2 regions of the Verrucosispora sp. TAA-831 genome follow, and region 1 is predicted to be linked to the other one. Evidence: riboswitches for the same ligand, from Rfam matches in the RefSeq annotation. Region 1 holds a riboswitch; the other holds the start of a gene.
What was found. Region 1 has a riboswitch for cobalamin ahead of ACQVFL_RS17040 (peptidase). Riboswitches for the same ligand answer to the same signal wherever they lie in the genome.

Region 1 (7,386 bases):
CGACGATGTAGTAGCCGTCGGTCCGCAGGAACAGGAACGTCTGCCAGATGATCCGGACCAGGTACGTGAACAGCAGCGCCGTGAGCAGCAGCGCGCCCCACTCCGGCAGTTGCAGGTAGCCCTGCCGGCCCGCCCAGAGGGCGAAGACGAAGGCCGAGGCGAGCACGCCGTCCACCAGGGTCCCGGCGATGAACGCGACGAAGCGTTGCCGCTTCGGCGCCATCCAGATCGTGCTCATGTCGGTCTGGACCACCAGGATGTACATCTGGTTGCCGATGACGAGCCGCGACGGTACGCCCGCCGCCCGCGCCGCGACCATGTGCGCGGCCTCGTGGATCGCGACCCCGACCAGGGTGAGGATGAACGTCGCCCAGGTCAGCGCCGCGAAGTGGATGGGGAACAGCAGCGTCTCGCCGGGCGTGGGCAGCAGGTCGGGATCGTCGGCGGCGAGGTACACACCACCCGCGATGACCAGGACGCAGAGCAGCAGCACGGGCAGGCTGACCATGCGGCGGGCCACCGTCGGGCTGAGCCAGTTCAGGCTCCAACTGCGCCGGGGGCGGGACGTCGCGGCCGGAGCGGGGGCCGGGGCCGGGGCGGGTGCAGCGGCCCCGCCGTCGACCTCGACGAAACCCTCGTCGCCCAGCGCGTCCAGGAAGTCGGTGATGTCGGGCGTCTCGGCGTACTTCTGTTCGTACTGGCGGACCGCCTCGCCCACCGAGTTGCCGGCGGCCAGCGAGTGGAGCAGATCCAGCCCTTCGGCGGGGATCGACAGGAACACCTGCCGCTCGACGTCGCCGATGATGACGGTGTCGCCCTCCGCTCGGTGGTCGAACGGGCGCACGCGGACAAGTGTGTCTGGTGGGTAGCCGGCCATGGTCAGTCGTCCTTTTCGCTCATCTCATCCGGGTCGTTGAAGGCCGGCACCCGGAGTTGCCGTCCGGGTGCCGGCCTTCAGGTGTGTCACCGTCAGGAGACGACACACGCAGCGGCGACAGCGCTGGTCTTCACCGACTCCAGCCGGCGAACCGTGAGCTTCTTCATGAGAATCACCTCCCTCGCGACATCGGGCAGCACTACGGTGCCGGTCGCGAGGGAGATCGTCTGCTCACTTATGTGCATACGCCGATAGCGTGTGTGTGGCATTGAGCGAATCGAACCGAACATACCTCACAAGCGACGTCGGTCCGGTGGTGTCCTGGTCGTGCCGACCCGTGCGCTACGCGTCGGCCCAGCCGGCCGGATTCGTGCACGACTCCCGGCTGATCCCCGAGCCGGTGTCCGGCCAGTCGCCGAACCGCTCGTGGTGCAGGTGGGAGAAGAGGTAGCAGAAGCCCTCGCAGCCGGCGTCGGGCACCGCCGTCACCGGATTCGCCTTGACCGCCTCGTAGAACTCCCGGCCCAGCGCCACGATGTGGCCGCGCGCGTACAGGAAACCGTCGTCGGAGCCGTCGATGATCTCGTGGATGTCGGCGCGGTCGATGTCGTACAGCTTGCGCTCGACCACCCGGTCGAGGGCGACCAGCTCGGCGCGGGGCAGCTCGGTGGAGAGCCGACGTAGTTCGGCGACGAAGGGGTCGAGCCACCGGTCCATGGCGTACCCGTCGTCGTGCGCGGGATCGCGGTCGACCAGGGCGCGACGCAGCGCCGCCTGCTCCGGACCCAGTCCGGCCCACGCCTGCTCCACCAGCGCCCAGAAGCGGTCCTCCTCCTCGGCCGTCGGCAGCGTCGGGGAGACCTCAAGATCACTGTTCGTCATGGTCGGACGATAACCGCGAGCACCGACAGTGGGAGCCGACGTGACGCACCGCGTGCGACCGGTCGCACATTGACAGCGGCGGCGGGAGCCGACCAGACTGGCCCGACAATTCCACAGCCGCGGTCACGTGTGGGGGAAGTCCGGTCGAAGTCCGGCGCTGGCCCGCAACGGTGGGCCGCCGGGGGTTACCCCGGTGGCGAGCCCGAATACCCGACGTGTCCGCGAGTCCCTGCTCCTCACCCGTCGTGGCCCACGGGTCGGAGGCCGGCCAGCCACGTCCTGACGGGCGGGCCGGGTTCCTGACGACCGCCGGGCCGGAAAGGCGCGCCCGATGGTCGTCCGCCTGAGCCGGTACCGCCTGCTCACCCTCCTCTGCGGCGTGTTCGCCGCTCTCACCCTCACCCTGACTCTCACCGGTCCGGCGACCGCCGCCCCCGTCCAGGTGGGTAGCGTCCGGTCCGACGCCGCCGCCGGTTGGCTGGCCCGCCAACTGGTCGACGGGGAACGATTCGAGACCGTCTTCGACGGCGTCGCGTACCCGGACCAGGGGTTGACCCTCGACGCGGTCCTCGCCTTCGCCGCCGCCGGTGTCGCCGACGACTTCGGTGCGTCCGCGCTGGACTGGGTCACCCGCCCGGACGTCCGCGACGGCTACGTCGGCGACGGCACCACCGAGGCGTACGCGGGCGCGACCGCCAAGCTCGCCCTCGCCGTCGCGGTACGCGGCGGCGACCCGACCGACGTCGGCGGGGTGGACCTGATCGCCCGGCTGCGCGGGTTGCAGGCGCCCGACGGCCGGTTCACCGACCGGTCGGCGTGGGGCGACTACAGCAACACGTTCAGCCAGTCCTTCGCGATCCTCGCGTTGCGTCGGACCGCAGCGGGTACGCCCCCCTCGGCCGCCGGGTGGCTGGTCGGCACCCGGTGCCCGGACGGTGGTTACCCGGTGCTGCCGGCGCAGCCGGTCTGTAGCTCTGACGTGGACGCCACCGCCCTCGTGGCGCAGGCGTTGCGGGCCGCCGGACGGCACTCCGCCGCCGCCGCGGCACTGCACTGGCTGGTGTCGGTGCAGCGGGTCGACGGCGGCTTCGCCAACGCCGACGGGATTGCCAACGCCAACAGCACCGGGCTGGCGGCGCAGGCGCTACGCGACGGTGGCCGACCGCTGTCCTGGCTGCGGGCCCGGATCTTCCTGGCCGGGTTGCAGGTCGGCTGCGGCGCGCCGACAGCCGACCGGGGGGCCGTCGACTTCGACGGCGGCACCTTCGACCCGGGCACCGCCACCCGCGCCACCGCCCAGGCCGTCCTCGGTCTCACCGGCACCGGGTACGCACGGCTCTCGTCTGCCGGTGCCGCCACCGGCGCACCCACCCTGCCCTGCCCCTGAACCACAAACCGATCCCCGTTCCCCCAGACGAAGGAGCGCCCATGTCCCATGTCCAGAGTCCCGCCCGCCGGTGGTTCGCCGGCCTGTTGGCAGCGGCCGTCGTCGCGCTCGGCCTGATCGCCGTCGAACCGTCGCCGCGCGCCGCCCACGCCGCCGCCTGCACCGGCACGACGGGGGTCACCGTCGTGGTCGACTACGGTCCGCTCGGTGGCGGCGTCCAGGTGGCGTGCGCGCTCGGCGACCCGGCCACCGGACTGGCCGCCCTCCAGGGCGCCGGCTTCGCGGTGACCGGTACCCAGCGGTGGGGCCTGGCGTTCATCTGCCGGATCAACGGCCAGCCGACCGCCGCCACCGAGCCCTGCGTGAACACCCCGCCCGCCAGCGCCTACTGGTCCTACTGGCACGCCTCCGGCAGCGGCGCTACCTGGACCTACAGCACGCTGGGCGCGACCAGCTACGACCCGGCACCGGGCACGGTCGAGGGATGGTCCTTCGGCACCGGCACGGCACCCAGCATCACCGCCCCCTGACCTGCGGATAGCCTGACGGGCCGCAGACGCCCGCCGGGTGTCGACGCCGTCTGGCGCCGCAGGGTGACCGGGCGGTACGGTGTCGACACCCGGCGTGCCGGGCCACAACTGAATGCGTCCCGTTCGGGGGGAAGCCGGTCGAAGCCGGCGCTGACCCGCAACCGTGAGCGAGCCCTGTCTCGCGAGCCGGAATGCCCCGAACCGGACGAGCGGCTTCCACTGTCGAGGTCTACAGGGTGGAGTCCGGGCAGCCGACTTTCGGCACCTCGTCGCGACCGCGCGTACGGGATGCCGCCGCCCGTGCCTTCCGGAGCTTTCACCGACCGCTCTGCGAAAGGCACCCCTCATGCTCTCCTGCTCGCTCCGGCGCGTCGGCGCCGGACTCGGCGCGGCCACCGCCACCGCGCTCGCCGTCGTCGTCGCCACACCACTGGGCGGGGTGGCCGCACCGACCGCGACCCACACCGCCGCCGCCGGAGACGCCGCGCGCTGGCTCGCCGGTGAGTACGCCGACGGCATCCTGCCCGGTCCGTTCGGCGGTGCCGACTGGGGCCTCACCATCGACGGCGTGCTCGCCCTCGCCGCCACCGGCGTCGACCCGTCGACCCGACAGTCGGCGACCGCACAGATCGCCGCCAACGTGCGCTCCTACAACAGCTACGACGACTGGGGCATCGAGGGATTCACCGACGGCGGGGCCACCGCCAAACTGCTCTACGCCGCCTCCGCCGCCGGTGGCGACCCGACCGACTTCGGCGGCTGGGACCTGCGCGCCGAGACCCTGTCGCTGGTCTCCGGTGCGGACACCGGCCATCAGCACGGCCGGATCACCAGCCGCACCACCGAGGCGTCCGGTCAGGACCCGTCCAACACCTTCGACCAGAGCTTCGCCGTCCTCGGGCTGGCCCGCAGCGGTGGCGCACCGCAGGAGACGGCCGACTTCCTGGTCCGCCAGCAGTGCGCGGCCGGCGGCTTCCGGCTCTATCCCGACGCGGACGGCGCTCCGTCGCCGAGCTGCGACGCGCAGGGCAACGCCACGCTCGACGTCGACTCCACCGCGATGGCCGTCCAGGCGCTGCTGGCCAGCGGTGCCGACGGCGCGGACGCCGCCGCCCAGCGTGGAGCCCAGTGGCTGGCGGCACAGCAACGCGCCGACGGGTCGTTCGGCGGGTCGGGGCCGACCAGTGGCGCCAACTCCAACAGCACCGGCCTCGCCGGACAGGCTCTGGCCGCGGCGGGCCGGGACAACGAGGCCACCCGGGCCGCCGAGGCGTTGGCAGCGCTCCAACTCACCACGGGCAACGGCGGTGCCGCCGCGACCGACGCCGGTGCCATCGCGTACAACACCGACGCGCTGACCGAGGCGGTCGGCGCGGGCATCACCGACAACCTCCGGGACCAGTGGCGTCGCGCCACCGCCCAGGCGCTGCTCGGCCTGGCCCAGGTGCCGCTCGGGCGGATCGGTCTCGACCTGCCGCCGACCGGCGGCCCCACCCCGTCGTCCAGCGCGTCGCCGACGCCCACCGGCTCACCCACGCCGACCGCGTCACCGACGCCGAGCACCTCACCGACACCGACCGATCCGCCCACCGTCGACCCGACGCCGAGTGCGTCCCCGAGTGAGACGCCGTCCACGCCGGTCGCCACGCCGACCGTGAGCACCAGCCCGGTCGCGGGCGGGCCGGGACGCCTGCCGACCACCGGCGTGGCCATCGGCGGGTACGTGCTCACCGCGCTGCTGCTCGTCGGCGGGGGAGCGGTCCTCCTGGTGCTGGGCCGTCGGCGGGCCACATGAGCGGCCGGACGGTCCGCACGGCACTGGTGCTCGCGGTGACCGCCGCGAGTACGGCGCTCGGCGCGGCTCCGGCACAGGCCGCCGGTCGCGCCGGCCACTGTCCGGACGCCGACGGGGTGACCGTGGTGGTCGACTTCAAGGAACTCGGCGGTGGGGTGGTGGTCCGCTGTGCCCCGGGCGACCAGGCCACCGGTCTGTCCGCGTTGAAGAACGCCGGGTTCCAGATCGCCGGCACCCTGCGCTGGGGTGAGGGCTTCATCTGCCGGATCGAGGGCAAACCCGCCGCTGCCACGGAGAAGTGCGTGGACACCCCACCGGCCAGCGCCTACTGGTCGTACTGGCACGCGCCGGACGGCGGTTCCTGGACGTACAGCGACCGGGGCGTGCTCAACCGCACGCCACCGGCGGGCAGCTTCGAAGGCTGGTCGTTCTCGCTGAACCGCAGCGCCGACAACGCGCCCCGACCCGCGGTGGCACCGAACCGACCGGCACCGCCGCCGCGCACCACCCCACCGGCACCGCCGCCGCCCCGCACCTCGGCACCGGCACCGCCACCACCCGTACCCGCCCCGCCACCGCCGGGTGCCCCGCCGCCCGTCGCCCCGCCGCCGGCCGCGGGCGCACCCGTGGCGCCGGGCGTCGGCGTCCCGACCGGTGGGGGCGGTACGCCCGTCGCCTCGGCCCCGGTCGCGCCGACCGGCGATGCGTCCGGCCCGCCGCCGGAGGTGCCGCCGACGGCGGGCACCGTGCCGCCCCTGGGCGCCGCGCCCGCGCCGCCGACCGACCCGAGGGGCTCGCTGCCGCCGGTCGAGGTCACCGGGGCACGGGACGACGGCGGCCTGCCGCTGGGCACTCTGGCCGGGCTGTTCCTGCTGGTCGTGTTGGTCGGCGGTGGCGTCCTCGCGGCCCGTCGTCGGCGTACCCCGGATGACTGACCGGGCCGTCGTCCGTCCGCCCGCACGGGTGTCGGTGCGGTCCGGGGCCGGGTACGCCGGGACCGGTCGGCTGCCGCGCGGCCTGCACCCGGGCGCCTGGTGGTGCTGGGCGCTCGGGCTGGCGACCGCGGCCAGCCACACCACCAATCCGCTGCCGCTGGCGATGATCGTCGCCGCGGCGGCGCTGGTGGTGGTCCGTCGCCGCGGCGACGCCCCGTGGGCACTGGCGTTCCGGATGTACCTGGTGCTCGGTGCGGTGATCGTGGCGATGCGGGTGCTGTTCCGCCTCGTCTTCGGCGGTGGTCAGGGCGACCACGTCCTGCTCCACCTGCCGGAGATCCCGCTGCCCGCCTGGGCGGCCGGTATCCGGCTGTTCGGGCCGGTCGCCGCCGAACAGCTCCTCGGCGGCTTCTACGACGGGCTGCGGCTGGCCACGATGCTGGTCTGTCTCGGTGCCGCCAACGCCCTGGCCAACCCGAAGCGGCTGCTCAAGGCCGTACCCGGCGCCCTGTACGCGGTCAGCACGGCGGTGGTGGTCGCCCTGTCGGTCGCCCCGCAACTGGTCGAGAGCGTGCTGCGGGTACGCCGTGCCCGCCGACTGCGCGGCGCTCCCGGGCACGGCCTGCGCGCGCTGCGCGGCATCGCCCTGCCGGTGCTGGCCGACGCCCTGGACCGGTCCCTGGCCCTGGCGGCGGCGATGGACTCGCGGGGTTACGGGCGCACCGCCGCCGTACCGGCCGGTCAGCGTGCTCTGACCGGTGCCCTGGTGCTCGCCGGGCTGGTCGGTGTCTGCGTCGGCACGTACGGCCTGCTCGACGCGACCGTGCCGGGCTACCTCGGTCTGCCGATGCTGCTCGGCGGCCTGGCCACGGCGGTGGCCGGAATGCTGCTGGCCGGGCGGCAGGTGCGGCGCAGTCGCTACCGCCCCGACCGGTGGCGGGCGGCCGAACTGGCCGTCGCCGGGTGCGGCCTGGCCACCG
Region 2 (7,386 bases), 1.4 Mb from region 1:
AGGACCAGGTCGGGCTCCTGGCTGATCACCACCTCCTTGGAGATCTGCAGGTGCCCGCTGGTGTCGGTCCTGTCGGTCAGCAGCGGGATCCGGTCCAACCCGGCCTGGGTCGGCGCGTCGTAGTACTCCTTCGGGTACTGCCCGGCGCGGGCGGTGACCCGGTCCAGGACGCCGAGCGCGTGCAGGTACGGCACGGCGGCGCTCTTGAGCAGCACGACCCGCTCCGGAGCGGCGTCGAAGGTGACGTCCACGCCGCAGTTGGTCACGGTGACCGGGTAACCGGGACCGGCCTCGGCCGGCCCGTCGGCGCCGCCGCCGCACCCGGCGACGAGCAGCACGCACGCGGAGGCGGCGGCGGTGGCGAGGCGGGTTGCCTTCAACATCGGTTCTCCTTGACGGGTGGGCGTTCAGGCGCCGGAGGCGTGCAGGCGGCGGATCAGGACCAGCAGGAAGGGCGCGCCGAGCAGGGAGGTGATGATGCCGATCGGGATCTCCTGGGGGGCCAGCAGCACCCGGGCCAGCACGTCGGCCCAGACCAGCAGGATCGCCCCGAGCAGCGCGGCCACCGGCACCACGCGGACGTGCGGCGCGCCGACGATGCGCCGGGCCAGGTGTGGCACGACCAGACCGACGAACCCGATGCTGCCGGCGGCGGAGACCAGGATGCCGACGCTCAGCGAGACCAGCACCAGCAGCCGGAGTCGGAACCGGTCCGGCGAGACGCCCAGCGTGTGCGCGGTCTCGTCGCCGATGGCCAGCACGTCGAGCCGCCGCCCGACGACGGTCAGGTAGGCGATGGTGCCGATCAGCACCACCGCGGCGATCAGCAGCAGGGCGTTCCAGCGGGCCAGGCCCAGCGACCCGAGGAGCCAGAACATCACCGAGCGGGCGCCCTCGGCCGACCCGGAGGCGAAGATCAGGAAGCTGGTGGTGGCGTACAGCGCGTACCCGACGGCGACGCCGGCCAGCAGCAGCCGGAGGGAGGTGACCCGGCCGCCGCTGCGCGCGATCAGGAAGACCAGCAGCGACGCGCCGAGCGCGCCGACGAACGCGCTGGTGGAGAGCGCGTACTGGCCGAAGCCGGCACCGGCGCCGAACAGGATCGCGGCAGCCGCGCCGCTGGAGGCGCCGGAGTTGATGCCGAGCAGGTACGGGTCGGCGAGCACGTTGCGGACCATGGCCTGCAACGCCACGCCGCAGACCGCCAGGCCGGCGCCGACCAGCATGCCGAGCAGGACGCGGGGCAGTCGGACCTGCCAGACGATCGCCTGCTGCGGCCCGGTCCAGGTGACCTCGCCCGGCAGCCCGACGAGGTGGTGCCCGATGATCCGGGCCACCGTCAGCGGGGGGATGCCGATCGCCCCGGCCCCGACCGCGACCAGCCCGGTCAGGACCAGCCCGAGGGTCAGCGCGAGCAGCCAGAGGCCGGTGCGGCGACGCTGCGCCGCCACGCCGAGCACGTCCGTCCGGCTCGTCGGCAGGGTGGTGACGCTCACCGCACTCCCACGCAAAGTCGTTGTTCTTGCCAAGTCTTTGCAAAAACTAACACCATGATCATGCGAGCGGAAGCCGGATGAGTCGTTGTTCACCCACCGCCCGACACGCCGTGGCGGTGCGGACATCACACCCGCGCGACGGTCGCCGCGCGTGATCCGGACGCTAGGATCCGTGACGGTACTGGTTCGCCCCGGCCGTTCGGTCGGAGCGTCGTAAGAGGGAACCCGGTGTGAATCCGGGACTGCCCCGCAGCGGTGAGTGGGAACGACCGCCGTCACACGCACTGGACACCTGTCCGGGAAGCGACGGCCAGTAGGAGACCGGCCCAGCCGGTCGCGCCCACGAGTCCGAAGACCTGCCCGTGCCGCGTGCGCAACCGCGCACGCCGCCGTCGGCCCCGCGGGAGGGCCAGGGCGAGGTCGGTCGTCGCACCGTGCCCTCCCCAGCCCTCCTCCGGAGCCGTACCGCCGGACCTCGAGGGAAGGGAACCCTGGCGACATGACCACTCCGTTCGGCACGAGCACCGTGCTCGGCTACCCGCGCATCGGCCCGCGTCGTGAGCTCAAGACCGCGGTCGAGGGCTACTGGGCCGGCCGCATCGACGAGCCGACCCTGCGGGCCGCCGCCGCGCAGGTGCGCGAGCAGACCTGGCGTACGTTGCACGACGCCGGCCTGTCCGCCGTACCGTCCAACACGTTCTCGCTCTACGACCACGTGCTCGACGCGGCCGTCACGGTCGACGCCGTGCCCGACCGGTTCCGCCGGCTGGGCCTCGGTGAGCTGGACACCTACTTCGCCATGGCACGCGGCACCGCGCAGGAGCCGCCGCTGGAGATGACGAAGTGGTTCGACACCAACTACCACTACCTGGTGCCCGAGATCGGTCCGGACACCGCCTTCGCCGCCCGCCCCGACAAGCCGCTGGCCGAGTACGGGCGGGCGCGGCAGCTCGGCATCACCACCCGTCCGGTCCTGGTCGGCCCGGCGACCCTGCTGCTGCTCGCCAAGCCCACCGCCGACGCGCCCGACGGGTTCCGCCCGTTCGACCGGCTGGACGACCTGGTCGACGTCTACGCCGACCTGCTGTCCGCACTCGCCGACGTCGGGGTGCCGTGGGTGCAGCTCGACGAACCGGCGTACGTCGGCGACCGGTCCGACGCCGAGATCCGCGCCCTCGGTGCCGCGTACGCCCGGCTCGGCGCGCTGACCCACCGACCCCGCCTGTTCGTCGCCGCGTACTTCGGGGAACTGGGCGACGCGCTACCCGCGCTGCTGGACACGCCGATCGAGGCGATCGGGCTGGACCTGGTGGCCGGGCCGGGCGATCTCGGCCGACTCGCCGGCCACGGCGCGCAACCGGGCCGGACCGTGGTCGCCGGGCTGGTCGACGGCCGCAACGTGTGGCGGACCGACCTGCGGGCTGCCGCAGCCGTCGGCGCCACCCTCACCGGGCTCGCCGACACCGTCGCCGTGTCGACCTCCTGCTCGCTGCTGCACGTGCCCGTCGACCTGGCCGCCGAGACCGACCTCGACCCGCTACTGCGGGAACGGTTGGCGTTCGCCCGGCAGAAGGTCGACGAGGTGGTCGCGCTCGGCCGGGTGCTGCGCGACGGGGTGGGCGAGCTGCCCGCCGCGCCCCCGCCGGTCCCGGCGCAGTGGCGCGACGACCCGGTCCGCGCCCGACTGGAGGCGCTGCGGCCCGAGCACACCCGGCGCGGGCCGTATCCGCAGCGCGCCGACGCCCAGCGGCGCCGCCTCGGGCTGCCCGCGCTGGCGACCACCACCATCGGGTCGTTCCCGCAGACCGAGGCGCTGCGCCGGGCCCGGGCCGAGCACCGCGCCGGCCGCCTCGACGCGGCCGGCTACGCCGAGCGGATGCGGGCCGAGATCGCCGAGGTGGTGGCCGAGCAGGAGCGGCTCGGACTGGACGTGCTGGTGCACGGCGAGCCGGAGCGCAACGACATGGTGCAGTACTTCGCCGAGCACCTGGACGGCTTCGCCGCCACCGCCCACGGATGGGTCCAGTCGTACGGCTCCCGGTGTGTGCGTCCGCCGATCCTGTACGGCGACGTGACCCGGCGGGAACCCATCACGGTGGCCTGGTCCCGCTACGCCCAGTCGCTCACCGACCGGCCGGTCAAGGGCATGCTCACCGGCCCGGTGACCATCCTGGCCTGGTCGTTCGTCCGGGTGGACCAGCCGCTGGCGGAGACCGCCCGCCAGGTCGCGCTGGCCCTGCGCGACGAGGCGCGGGACCTGGAGGCGGCGGGCATCCGGATCATCCAGGTCGACGAACCCGCGTTGCGGGAACTGCTGCCGCCGCGCCGCCGGGACCACGCCGCCTACCTGGACTGGTCGGTGGCGTCGTTCCGGTTGGCGACCAGCGGCGTCGCCGACGCCACGGCGATCCACACCCACCTGTGCTACTCGGAGTTCGGCGAGGTGCTGCCCGCCATCGACGCCCTGGACGCCGACGTGACCAGCATCGAGGCGTCCCGTTCCCGGATGGAGATCCTCGACGACCTGGCCACCGTCGGCTACACCCGGGGGATCGGGCCGGGTGTCTACGACATCCACTCGCCCCGGGTGCCCGACGCGGCCGAGGTGGTCACCGCGCTGCGCCGGGCGGCGGCGGCCGTCGGGCCGGAGCGGCTCTGGGCCAACCCGGACTGCGGGCTCAAGACCCGGGGCTACGACGAGGTCCGTCCGGCCCTGACCGCGCTGGTCCGGGCCGCCACCTCGGTCCGCGCCGAACTGGCCGCCGCCGACGGGTCGACGAGCGACTCCTGACCCGGTGACGTCCGCCGGTGGGGACCTCCCGCCGGCGGACGCCGTCGGCAGACCGCACCACCGAGACCGCGCGCGAGGACGGACGAACCGCCATGCAGGACACACTTTCCGCCCCCGGTCGGACGCCGTCGGCGTCCCACCTGACCCTGTCGCAGATCATGGACCAGCACCACACCAACCTCATGGGTACGGTCCACGGCGGCCGGATCCTCAACCTCATCGACTCGGTGGCCGGGGTGGTCGCCGCCCGGCACTCCGACGGCCCGGCGGTCACCGCCGCCATCGACGAGACCGCCTTCCTCCGCGCCGTACGCGTCGGCGACGTGGTGCACGTCGACGCCCGGATCACCTGGGCCGGTCGCAGCTCGATGGAGGTGGCGGTGAAGGTGACCGCCGACCGGTGGGACCGGGCCGTGCCACCGACCACGGTGGCCACCGCGCACCTGGTGATGGTCGCCGTCGACGACGCCGGGCAGCCGCGTGCGGTGCCCCCGCTGCTGCTGGAGACCGACGGCGACCGGGGACGCTACCGCGAGGCGGAGATCCGACGCGAGCACCGACTCACGTTGCGGCGGGCCCTGCTCGACGGCGCCGGAGACCCGACATAGATTCTCGCCGGGGCCCGGAGCGTCAGGGCGCGGTGGCCTTGACTACGACCGCCTCCGGGGGCGGTGGCTGTTCGGTCGGCGGAATGCGCCGGGCCAACCGCCGGACCGCGGTGTTGAGCACGGCGATCAGCGGTACCGCGATGAGGGCGCCGAAGATGCCGTCGAGCACCACACCGGCGGTGACCGCCAGCACCACCGGCAGCGGGTGCAGCGCCACCGCCTTGCCCATGATCCACGGTTGGAGGACGTTCCCCTCGACCTGCTGCACCACGATCACCGCGCCGAGGATGCACAGCGCGGTGACCCAGCCGCCGTCGACCAGCGCGACCAGCACCGCCACCGCGCCGGAGAGCGTGGCACCGACGATCGGGATGAACGCGCCGAGGAAGACCAGCGCGGCCAGGGCGAACGCGAACGGCACGTCGAACAGCACCAGCGCGATGCCGATGCCGACCGCGTCGATGAACGCCACCAGCACGGTGGCCCGCACGTAGGCGACCAGCGTCTGCCACGAGGCGTTGCCCGCGTCGTCGAGCCGCCAGCGGGCGGCGGCCGGGAACATCCCGACGATGAACCGCCAGATGCGCTGCCCGTCGCGGAGGAAGAAGAACATGGCGAAGAGGACCAGCAGCGCGCCGGTGAAGATCTCCACCACCGTGCCGGCGGTGGAGAGCGCCCCGGTGGTCAGCGCCTGGGTGTTCTCGTTGATCCAGTTCTGTCCGGCCTGGATGTACTGGTCCAACGTCCCGTCGGAGAGGTTCAGCGGCCCGTCGCGCAGCCAGTCCTGGATCTGGCCGATGCCGTCGGCCGCGTTGCGGCTGAGGTCGGGCAGACCGGTGATGAACTCGTTGACCACCATGGTCAGCGTGCCGACCACGGCGGCCAGTCCACCGATCAGCACCACGGCGGTGGCCAGCGTACGGGGGAAGCGGGCCCGCAAGAGCCAGCCGACGGCGGGCGCCAGCAGGGCGGAGAGCAGCAGCGCCACCAGCAGCGGCACGATCACGACGCGGATGGTGCCCATGAACCGCAGCATCGCCCAGCCGACGATGCCGATGACGATGATCCGCCACGACCAGGCGGCGGCGATCCGCAACGAGTGCGGCACCCCGGCGTCGTCCCGGCTGATCGTCGAGGGGTGGCCGCCCTCGTCGGAGTCGCCGGAGCGGGGCTCGGGAATGGGGGGGACGAACTCCTCCGCGCGGTCGGCCCGTCGGGTCCGGTCCCGGTCCCGGGCCGCGCGCACCGACTCGCGTCCCCCGTCGTACGCCCGGCGCAGTCGTTGCCGTAGCTGCTCGAACCGGCTCAAGGGAACCCCCAGGTGAAGATCGGTCGGTACACCGTAACGGGTCGGGGCACGCACCGACACGGTGACCAGCGGAGAATCGCGCCGGCCCGGATGCCGCCGCCGATCTCGGCCGGTGACGTCCGGCGGGGCGGGCCCTATTCTGGCGCTTCGTGCCCGGGTGTCCGGGCGGTGCCGCCCGAGGCGGGTCCCTCCGGACACGCGGGCTCCCCCTGCGACGAGGAGGTTCCCGGGTGAGAAGGTTCGCGGTAATCGTCACCGCGTTGACGGCGGCCACGGCGGTCGCCGTACCGGCACAGGCGCAGACGTCGACCCCGACGGCGGTCACCCTCAAACCGCCGCTGAGCGGCCTGGTCGACCGGGCCGAGCCGGCTACCGGCGCGTACGCCCCGGTGGTGGACAGCTTCGTCATCCGGGTCAACTGGAGCGACCTGCAACCGCAGCAGCAGCCCGGCACCGACCACGGCGGCGCGCTCGACACCACCGCGATCGACCAGGCGGTCGCCGCCGCGAACGCGGCCGGGATGTACGCCCGGCTGCGGGTCGTCGGCGGTATCCACGCGCCGGACTGGGTGAAGTCGCTCGGCGGGACCAGTCCGATCCCGTGGTACACCACCGGCAGCCTGACCGGCACGATCGGCCGCTTCTGGAGCAGCGCGTACGGCACCGCGTACCAGAACCTCCAGGACCGGCTCGCCGCCCGCTACGACGACGAGCCACGGATCCGGGACGTGGTGATCGCCCGCTGCACCACCGAGTTCGCCGAGCCGTACATCCGGCAGACCGGGCAGCTCAGCCTGAACCGGCCCGGCCTGGAGGCGGCCGGCTACACCGGGGCGGCCGACGACCAGTGCCACCGTGACGAGATCGACGCGCACGACGTGTGGGAGCAGACCCGCTCCTACCTGGCGTTCAACCCGTACCAGCGGATCGACGAGGTGACCTGGACCGGGTCGGTGGACATGCCGTACACCCGGCAGATGATCGACTACTGCCGGACCTCGCTAGGCGCCCGGTGTGTGCTGGGCAACAACTCGATGTACCCCGGCCGCCCGAACAACTACTACGCGATGTGGGCGTACATCGCGGGCAAGGGCGGCCCGATCAGCTACCAGACCGCGACCGCCGACCTGGTCTGCGCCGACCAGGACCCCTGCCCGGCGTCGACCTGGAACCAGACCCTGG

Region 2: linked by a shared signal. The riboswitch ahead of metE (5-methyltetrahydropteroyltriglutamate--homocysteine S-methyltransferase) and the one ahead of ACQVFL_RS17040 (peptidase) in region 1 are both predicted to bind cobalamin.

The regions. Positions count from the first base shown of each region.
Region 1 is NZ_CP192240.1:3,787,176-3,794,561, reverse strand. Features, by position in the region: gene ACQVFL_RS17050 (hypothetical protein) at 1-844, opposite strand, end outside; gene ACQVFL_RS17045 (DUF4240 domain-containing protein) at 1,220-1,759, opposite strand; cobalamin riboswitch at 1,863-1,991, shown strand; gene ACQVFL_RS17040 (peptidase) at 2,091-3,146, shown strand; gene ACQVFL_RS17035 (hypothetical protein) at 3,188-3,676, shown strand; gene ACQVFL_RS17030 (cell wall anchor protein) at 4,023-5,471, shown strand; gene ACQVFL_RS17025 (hypothetical protein) at 5,468-6,406, shown strand; gene ACQVFL_RS17020 (CbiQ family ECF transporter T component) at 6,399-7,386, shown strand, end outside.
Region 2 is NZ_CP192240.1:2,428,855-2,436,240, forward strand. Features, by position in the region: gene ACQVFL_RS11030 (ABC transporter substrate-binding protein) at 1-383, opposite strand, end outside; gene ACQVFL_RS11035 (FecCD family ABC transporter permease) at 408-1,496, opposite strand; cobalamin riboswitch at 1,662-1,874, shown strand; gene metE (5-methyltetrahydropteroyltriglutamate--homocysteine S-methyltransferase) at 1,996-4,287, shown strand; gene ACQVFL_RS11045 (acyl-CoA thioesterase) at 4,380-4,895, shown strand; gene ACQVFL_RS11050 (AI-2E family transporter) at 4,918-6,204, opposite strand; gene ACQVFL_RS11055 (hypothetical protein) at 6,435-7,386, shown strand, end outside.